2 linked regions of the Teredinibacter turnerae T7901 genome follow. The protein of the gene in region 1 interacts with the protein of each later gene in a pairwise test. Links are inferred from orthologs where the notes say so. Each region holds a gene or a part of one and is shown in the gene's direction. Other genes may lie near its edges.

Region 1 (4,596 bases):
TGAGATTGGGAACGACTGTACGCCTCGCGCATGGCTTTGGTGAGATCGCGCACCTGGATAAGAACCCCGTACTCCCAATTGGGAATATTGTCCAACCACACCCCCGGAGGAGCCACATCGTTGGATAAATAACCCCCGCGTTTGTTGAGCATGGTGTCGACCACATTGATCAACGCCGATGTGGTTATTACTCCGGTAACCAGGCGAGATTCATCTCCACCGACTTCGCGTACTGCCGCCTCGCGCACATCGAAAGGCTCGGGTTCGAAGCTCCAGATTACCCCTAACACCAGCGCGACCAGTAAATACACCACGATAACGCCAGCGCCAATGCCAAACCACCGGTTTGACTCTGCCATATCCGAGCGCCAGTCTTTCCAACCGGTTGTTAAGCGACTTCCGGCACTTCGCGCCGAAGCTGTAATTTTCTTAAACATAATTATCGTTCCTTCACTGTCACTTCAGTAGTGACTTTTAACCCGCCTTCAAATTCCAGAACCAGATCAAAGGTTTGGCCAACTGGCGGCGCGTCCTCCACGTCAAACAGCATTAAGTGGTACCCACCTGGCTGAAACGCAAGAGCCGCATGTGGATCCAACCGCAAATGCTGTACCGGCCGCATTTTCATCAAGCCGTTTTCATAGATGTTTCTGTGCACTTCAATATGGTCGCTTAAATCCGAATGCAAGTAGTTAAGCGTCACCATCGCGGATGAATTATTTTTTAACGTCATGTACACCACCGCTGTCTTCTGTCCTGGCGGTAATTGAGGCATAACAGCAGCATCCACTGTAACAGGGTCCGGGGGAGTGGTTTGTTCACATCCAGGTAGTAACCAAAGAAGCAACCACACTATCGGCCCGGTTAGCAACCGCATTCAGATCTCCTCATCCGCATAATTGGGCAAGCGCCCAAATACGCCTAAATTATAATGGCGGCAGAATAGCTATTTTGGGTGATTTGGATAACCGAATATCACCGCGTATCCGATAACCTTGCGCAGCTTTTTTCATCTGCTTGTAGAGCCAGCGCCCCTCAGCATCCGTTCGCGCATAAATCATGACACTTTCATTCGTCTGCGCAACCCGCTGTGCCAACGTTGCCAACAACGGAAGCAGACTGTCGCGCTGACCACTGAGTACCGCAGTAGAAAGTGGATACTCATCAATAGCATCTATTTTACCTATGCGTTTTATGCTCGTCGTCCGCACCGCAGACTCGGCCGGCAAGGCGCGATTCATTTGTTCCATTTCCCGGCGCAGGTCGGCTAGCAGCTGGTGCTCCGGAAAATACGCCTCCGCTTCACGTAGCAGCACGCCCGCTTCGCGGGTCCGGCTGCGAGCCAACGCCTGCCGAACACCTTCGGCAAACTGGATAACCATCGCCTGCAAACCCGCCCGCGCTTCAGAATTGGCAGGATCGAGGAGAAGTACCGATTGAAATCGATCATAAGCATTGTTGTGCGCAGGCTCGGTCAGGTGACCCTTGCGAAACGCTTGCTCAGCCTGAACTAACAGATTTTCCACCAAAACCTGCTTTGCGGTCCTGGCCACAGGTACAGACTCTGACGGTGGAAGTGGGGTCTCCTTCACGACAACGGAAGCCCCGCAACCACTCAAAACGACGATGGCTGCCGCCAGTCCAACACTAAAAATTAAAGCGCTAGGCGCCCGCATTGTGGAAAACCCCTAAACTAATCTGTGAATTATGACGCCAATGTAGGCCTGGGTTTCACTTAGAATGAACTCCGCTTAGCCGCGGAGGTCTCTGAGCTACGGTTGATAAGTAGGCACTAGACCCCGTCAATTTGACGCAACATAACACACAAGCCGTAATACTATGACTCGCTATTTTTTCAAAGCCTCCGCGGCAACGCAATTTTCCCTGCGCTATTTTCTCTCACTGAGCTTATTATTCGTCGCTTTTCAGGCATACGGCGATACCTACAATTTTGGTGCGAGCAGCAACAATGATGACTTCCTGAGCGTGGACCAGGCGTATCAGGCGAATGTCGAACTCCACAATAACAGCCTGGAAACAGACTGGACCATCGCGCCAGGTTACTACCTGTACCAACACCGCTTCAAAATGGAAGCCTACAACACTGAGCAGCGCGAAGAGCTCGAGCTGCAATTCGCCCCTGGCCTACGCAAGTACGACGATTACTATCAAAAAGAGCTCGAGGTGTATTACGACAATACCACCTTCAAAAGTGCTCCGCCCTCTATCAAGCCTCCCTACGAATTACTACTGGTTTCACAAGGGTGTGCTGATGCAGGCCTCTGCTACCCACCGCGCAAACAGTACTTCCAGGTGGATACTGACGGCATTGTTGTTGAGACACCGGAGTCGACCATAGAGTCCAGCGCGAGCACAGCTGTAACACAGAAGCCTTCGGCTCAAGAGCAAACACCAGCTTCACCATCGCAACCCTTTAACCCGTTAATTTTGCTTGGTGCTTTGCTTGGCGGACTCATTCTTAACCTGATGCCTTGCGTATTCCCGGTCCTTTCCCTGAAAGCACTTAGCTTTGCCTCCAATAATCACCAGGATGGCAAGCAGCATCTGCACGGCTGGGCCTACACCCTTGGCGTGGTGATCTCGTTTTTAATCGCAGCGAGTATTATTCTGGTAGCCCGACACACCGGCGAAGCGCTCGGCTGGGGATTTCAGCTGCAACAGCCCCTTTTTGTTGTGATTCTCGTATACCTGTTTTTAGTGATGGGACTGAGCCTGTTTGGCGCATTCCATTTCGGCACCAGCTTGATGGGGGCAGGCCAGGGACTGACCACCGGTGATGGACTCGGCGCATCCTTTTTTACCGGCGTACTTGCGGCCGTGGTCGCCAGCCCCTGTACCGCACCGTTTATGGCCACAGCGCTCGGCGTTGCCCTTACGCAGCCAGCCCCCCTCGCGCTTTTGGTCTTCGCCTGCCTCGGTTTCGGCATGGCGCTCCCCTTCCTTGCGCTAAGTTACAGCCCCGCGCTTGCGCGTTATTTACCCTCTCCCGGGCCCTGGATGGATGTACTGAAACAAGTACTCGCCTTTCCGCTGCTGGCAACCTGCGTATGGCTTCTCTGGGTACTGGGTAACCAAAGTGGGGTGACGGGCACCGCTATGGCGCTGCTAGGCGCCCTATTCCTCTACTTTGCCCTATGGTTGACGCAGTTCGAACCAAGATCGACGATCTTACGCTGGATCAATCGCGGCCTTGTGTTGGTGAGCCTGCTCGCGGTTGCGCACTTCAGTTGGCATCTTACCGACTACAAGGCCACGAGTTCCGGGACCTACGACAAGTGGCAGACCTTTTCCATGGAGCGACTCAATGAATTGCGTGAACAGGGCGAACCGGTATTTGTGAACCTGACGGCAGATTGGTGTATCACTTGCAAAGTGAACGAACGGGTCGCTTTCAGTTCACAGGATTTCTTCAATCACGCATTAGATAAAGACGTTAACCTGCTGATTGGAGACTGGACAAATGCCAACCCCGAAATCGAAGCACTATTGGCTGAGTTTAACCGCAGCGGGATTCCTCTGTACTTAATGTTCCCTGCAGGTGGCGGCGACGCTGAGATCCTGCCACAATTACTCACGCCAAAAGCCGTAATCAACGCAATCGATCGCGCGGTGGAGTAAAAAAACACCAGCGCTATCCAAACCGACTTCGATCATATAACAACCACTAATTTCATGAACGTCGGGAATATTGAAGCAAAATGCGGTGATTGTCAGCAAAACGGCAATCACCCATAGACATCAGCCGCCAAATTAGGCACAATCCCCTCCAGACATCTCGAAACAGCGTTTTTACACGCAAGTCGAGACATTTCTGCGCTTTTAACCTCATTTTTCTTAAGCTAAGTCGTTAAAAACTTTCTTAAGGCACAGGAATTTTCATGGCTACTATTCTGGTGCTTCACGGGCCAAACCTTAACTTACTAGGTACCCGGGAACCCGAAATCTACGGGCGAGAAACCCTTGCAGATATCGACCAGAAGCTTATGACGCTTTGCCTTGAGCGGGGCCATCATCTGCATTTTCTGCAAAGCAACGCCGAATACGAGTTGATAGACCGAATCCACGACGCACGCAGGGAAGGCGTTAACTTTATCGTGATCAACCCCGCTGCGTTTACGCACACCAGTGTCGCCCTGCGCGATGCGCTTGCAGGCGTCGGTATCCCTTTTGTTGAATGCCACTTATCGAATGTATTCAGCCGTGAAGCCTTTCGTCACCACTCCTATTTTTCCGACATCGCGGTCGGAGTGGTCTGCGGATTTGGCTCACAGAGCTATGAGCTCGCGCTGCAAGCGGCATTCAATTATCTGGATAAAAACAAGCCCGAACAAAAACACAGCTGAATATCGTACCGGAGGAGTGCCGACATTCCTCCCGCAACAACAAAACACAGACCTAGTCACAGCACACAGCTACTGAGAGGACACAATGGACATTCGCAAAATCAAAAAACTGATCGAATTGTTGGAGGAATCCAACGTCGAAGAACTGGAAATTAAAGAAGGCGAAGAATCTGTTCGCATCAGCCGTGGTGGTGCGCGCTCAGCCGCCGCTCCCATGCAAACAGTATTTCAA
Region 2 (4,056 bases), 1.5 Mb from region 1 along the record:
GTGACACGAGCAAAAGATAACCTGGAAATTGATTTTGACGTAACCGACGGCGTCTCTGAGTTGTCGGTTACCTATGACGGTATCTTGCCCGATCTGTTTGCCGAAGGCGAAGCAGTTGTACTCACGGGTATGCTGGATCACGATGGCGTATTTGTAGCGACCAAAGTTCTCGCCAAACACGACGAAAATTACATGCCGCCTGAAGTCGCTGACACGGTAACTACCGATGGCGTCGAGCATATGAAAACCTGCAAAGGCATTAGTTATGATTCCTGAGTTTGGCCAACTGTCACTTATTATTGCTCTGCTTCTCGCCACTTGTCTTTCGGTTGTACCTATGGCGGGGAGTTTTAACGGGCGATTGGTGTGGATGCTGTCTGCGCGGTCGCTTAGTGTCGGCATGTTCGTGTTTGTTGCGCTCGCGTTTGCCATTCTCGCGTACGCGTTTTACACAGACGACTTCTCAGTCGCTTACGTCGCCCGGCAATCGAACTTGGTGTTACCCGTTCAATACAAGTTGAGTGCAGTTTGGGGCGGGCACGAAGGTTCGCTATTGCTGTGGGTGTTTATTCTCGCGAGCTGGACGCTTGCGGTGAGCGTATTTTCCCGCCGTCTGCCCATTGATGTGCTCGCGCGAGTGCTTTCGGTAATGGGGATGATTGCGGTCGGCTTTCTCCTGTTCACTATCGCCACATCGAACCCGTTTGAGCGCATTTTGCCGAATATTCCCAGCGACGGCTCCGATTTGAATCCACTCTTGCAAGACCCAGGTCTGATTATTCACCCGCCGATGTTGTATATGGGGTATGTGGGATTTTCCGTCGTATTTGCGTTTGCGATAGCGGCGCTTTTATCCGGGCGGATGGACGCAGCCTGGGCGCGTTGGTCGCGGCCCTGGACTAACGCGGCCTGGTGTTTTCTGAGTTTGGGGATTGCGTTGGGCAGCTGGTGGGCGTACTACGAATTGGGCTGGGGTGGCTGGTGGTTTTGGGACCCGGTAGAGAACGCATCCTTACTGCCATGGTTAGTCGGGACCGCACTTATTCATTCTTTAGCGATGACAGAAAAGCGTGGCGTCTATAAAAACTGGACCCTTTTACTCGCGATTTTCAGTTTTTCACTTAGCCTGCTGGGGACATTCCTGGTGCGCTCAGGTGTAATCACATCTGTCCATGCGTTTGCATCGGACCCAACCCGTGGGGTGTTTATTCTGGCGTTCCTGGGAATAGTGGTGGGCGGCTCGTTAACTCTTTTCGCTGTTCGCGCGCAAGTGGTTAAAAGCATTTCCGGCTTCGACTTTCTGTCCCGCGAAGCGTTTCTGCTGGCCAACACTATCTTGTTCTTCATCGCGGCGTTATTTGTGCTTCTGGGCACGGTGTATCCAATCATTTCCGATGCGTTGAACCTAGGTAAGATTTCCGTTGGCGAACCCTGGTTTAATTTTTTCTTTGTGAAACTGATGGCGGTAGTTGCTGCGCTCTTGGGCATCGGCATTATGCTCAACTGGAAAAAAACCGACTACGGTAAAATTCGGCCCTGGCAAACCGTGCCGATCATTGGTGCTTTGTGGTTGGGCAGCTTTATCCCGGGGGTGATCGAAGGAGATTATTCAATTGCTGCAGCCATAAGCATCACCTTGGGTAGCTGGGTCATTTTTGCGTCTTTGGCGGATTTAAAACGTAAAATTCGTCATGCCCCGAGATTTACCGCGGGCCTGAGCAAGCTGTCACCCAGTTATTACGGTATGTTGATTGCTCATATTGGATTCGCATTTAGCTTAATGGGCGCAAGCCTGAATACGATCTATAGTGATCAGCGGGATGTTCGAATTGCGATTGGTGATTCGGTGTTCGCTGCCGGCTATGAATATGAGCTACTGGATGTCACTCGGGTGAAAGGCGCAAACTATTTTGCTGATGTCGGTGAGATTATTGTTCGCAAACATGGCAAAGAAGTGTCGCGATTACGCCCAGAAAAACGCCGCTATTTTTCCGGCGGTAATGTGATGACCGAGGCGGATATAGACGCAGGCTTTACGCGGGATATCTATGTGGCTCTGGGCGAGCAACTGGATAACACCGACTGGGCGATTCGCATCCACTTTAAACCGGTTGTGCGCTGGATTTGGTTAGGCGCTATTCTGATGGCGCTTGGAGGTGGTATTGCCATGGCGGATAAACGCTATCGCGCTCGTCAATCAGTTCGCGAACAAGTAACGGATGCGGATGACAGTCTAGAAGACGCGCAGGGCGAGGGTCAGCCTGCCACTGCCATGACAGACGGAGTCGCCTCCCAGTGAAACGATTAAAGCTCTTTATCCCGCTGGTTATTTTTGCGGTGCTCGCGCTGTTTTTGTTGCGCGGGCTCTCGCTGGATCCAAGTCATCTCCCCTCCGCTTTGGTCGGCAAACCGGTGCCAGAGTTTTCGCTACCTGTGGTCGGTGAACAAGAGCCGTCAGTGAGCAACGCGAGCCTGCAGGGCGAACCCTACCTACTCAACGTGTGGGCGACCTGGTGCCCATCTTGCCGGGTCGAGCACCCCTATCTCAACAAGCTGGCGGAGCAGGGCGTGCGTATAGTGGGCCTGGATTACAAAGATGAAGACGATGCTGCCTTGGAGTGGTTATCGCACTTTGGCAACCCCTATGAATCGGTGATTGCTGATCGCGATGGTTCGCTCGGGCTGGATCTCGGCGTCTACGGCGCGCCAGAAACATTTCTAGTCGATAAAAACGGCATCATTCAATATCGCCATGTGGGTGTCGTGGATGAGCGCGTGTGGCGTTCCAAGCTGGCTCCCATTTTTAACCAACCCTAGTTCGCGATCTTTTCATGACTTCATCTTTTCATCTGGCCCCAGAATATGGGCCAGTTTCTGCTGTGCTTATGGCGCTTCCGTATGCGGGGAGTGATTGGGATTATGTGCTCGATGACGTACTCGATTGCTACGGTAGAATCGTTGAAACCTTGCTCGAGCAGGATAAAAATATTCAGTTGCTGATGTTGGTGAAGCCCGACTCCCGCTCCAAGGTGTGGGCTGCATCGCTGGCGCTCGATGAAAAATCCCGGGCGCGTCTGACCTTGATCGACTCGGTGGGTTATGACGATACCTGGACGCGCGACTACGGGCCACTAAGCAGTTCTAGCGGTGGTCGCAGGTCTTATCTCACTTGCATTTTTAACGGGTGGGGTGGCAAGTACAATTGCATCCAGGACAATCTCGCCGCCGGCAAGTTAGCGCCCTGGCTAGGCTCAACGGTTGCCAGTTACGACCTCGTGGTGGAAGGCGGTGCGCTTGAGGTGAACGGGCAGGGCGTATTGTTAGCGAACGCTGATTGTATTGTTGATGCCCATCGCAACGGAGCTAAAACGCGCGCAGAGCTGGAAACTGAACTGAAAAAACTTTTTGGGCTCGAACGTATAGAGTGGGTAAATAACATCAACCTTACCGGTGACGATACCGACGGGCATATCGATACTATTGCACGCTTTGTTGCCGACGATCTGATAGTTGCCTGTGGCCGCAACCCGCAGCACCCGGATGCGGAGCAGCTTGAATCCCTCTATTCGCAGCTCAGTTTGATCTGCGAAAGAAATTACTGGCAGCTGGTCGAATTACCGGTACCTCAGGTGCGAAGCCGTGTCGATCAGCGCCTGTTGCCCGCGACCTACGCCAATTTTTTAATTTGTAATCGCACCTTGTTACTACCAGTGTACGGGGCAGAAGAAGACGAACGCGCAACAGACATGCTGCGCGAATTATTACCTCAATTGCAGGTGGTGCCGGTGGATTGCTCTGCGCTCGTTGAGCAACACGGTAGCCTCCATTGCGCCACTATGCAAATTGCGTAAATACCAGCTTGAGTCGTTGTTATGAGTGAAGTTATTACCGCCGCGGTTATTCAACAAGCGATACCGGGCAACAGCAAAACCGAAAACCTGGCGATCACCTGTGATTACATCCGCGATGCTGCTGAGCAAGGTGCGGAGCTGGTGGTGCTCCAGGAGTTGCACGCAACCCAGTATTTTTGCCAGGTGGAAGATACTGGTAATTTTG

Evidence for each region. Proteins that work in one complex are often made in the same cells at the same time.
Region 2: the proteins of TERTU_RS13640 (region 1) and TERTU_RS08315 interact in binary tests that used the Escherichia coli proteins (3 or more experiments, as listed by UniProt). The link is inferred for Teredinibacter turnerae T7901 from one-to-one orthologs.

Annotation. Positions count from the first base shown.
Region 1 is NC_012997.1:3,433,593-3,438,188, forward strand. The notes cover bases 1,253-4,239. They hold TERTU_RS13640 (protein-disulfide reductase DsbD family protein), read left to right. Parts: upstream 1,253-1,839; coding sequence 1,840-3,639; downstream 3,640-4,239. Other genes in these bases: TERTU_RS13635 (N-acetylglucosaminyltransferase), read right to left, coding at 1,253-1,526; aroQ (type II 3-dehydroquinate dehydratase), read left to right, coding at 3,900-4,239. Outside these bases: TERTU_RS13625 (DUF2333 family protein), read right to left, coding at 1-437; TERTU_RS13630 (copper chaperone PCu(A)C), read right to left, coding at 440-877; more of TERTU_RS13635, read right to left, coding at 927-1,252; more of aroQ, read left to right, coding at 4,240-4,364; accB (acetyl-CoA carboxylase biotin carboxyl carrier protein), read left to right, coding at 4,450-4,596. UniProt on the Escherichia coli protein: Required to facilitate the formation of correct disulfide bonds in some periplasmic proteins and for the assembly of the periplasmic c-type cytochromes.
Region 2 is NC_012997.1:1,913,753-1,917,808, forward strand. Bases 1,057-4,056 are described here. They hold TERTU_RS08315 (DsbE family thiol:disulfide interchange protein), read left to right. Parts: upstream 1,057-2,295; coding sequence 2,296-2,817; downstream 2,818-4,056. Other genes in these bases: TERTU_RS08310 (heme lyase CcmF/NrfE family subunit), read left to right, coding at 1,057-2,299; TERTU_RS08320 (agmatine deiminase family protein), read left to right, coding at 2,832-3,851; TERTU_RS08325 (carbon-nitrogen hydrolase), read left to right, coding at 3,873-4,056. Outside these bases: cytochrome c maturation protein CcmE, read left to right, coding at 1-276; more of TERTU_RS08310, read left to right, coding at 266-1,056. UniProt on the Escherichia coli protein: Involved in disulfide bond formation. Catalyzes a late, reductive step in the assembly of periplasmic c-type cytochromes, probably the reduction of disulfide bonds of the apocytochrome c to allow covalent linkage with the heme.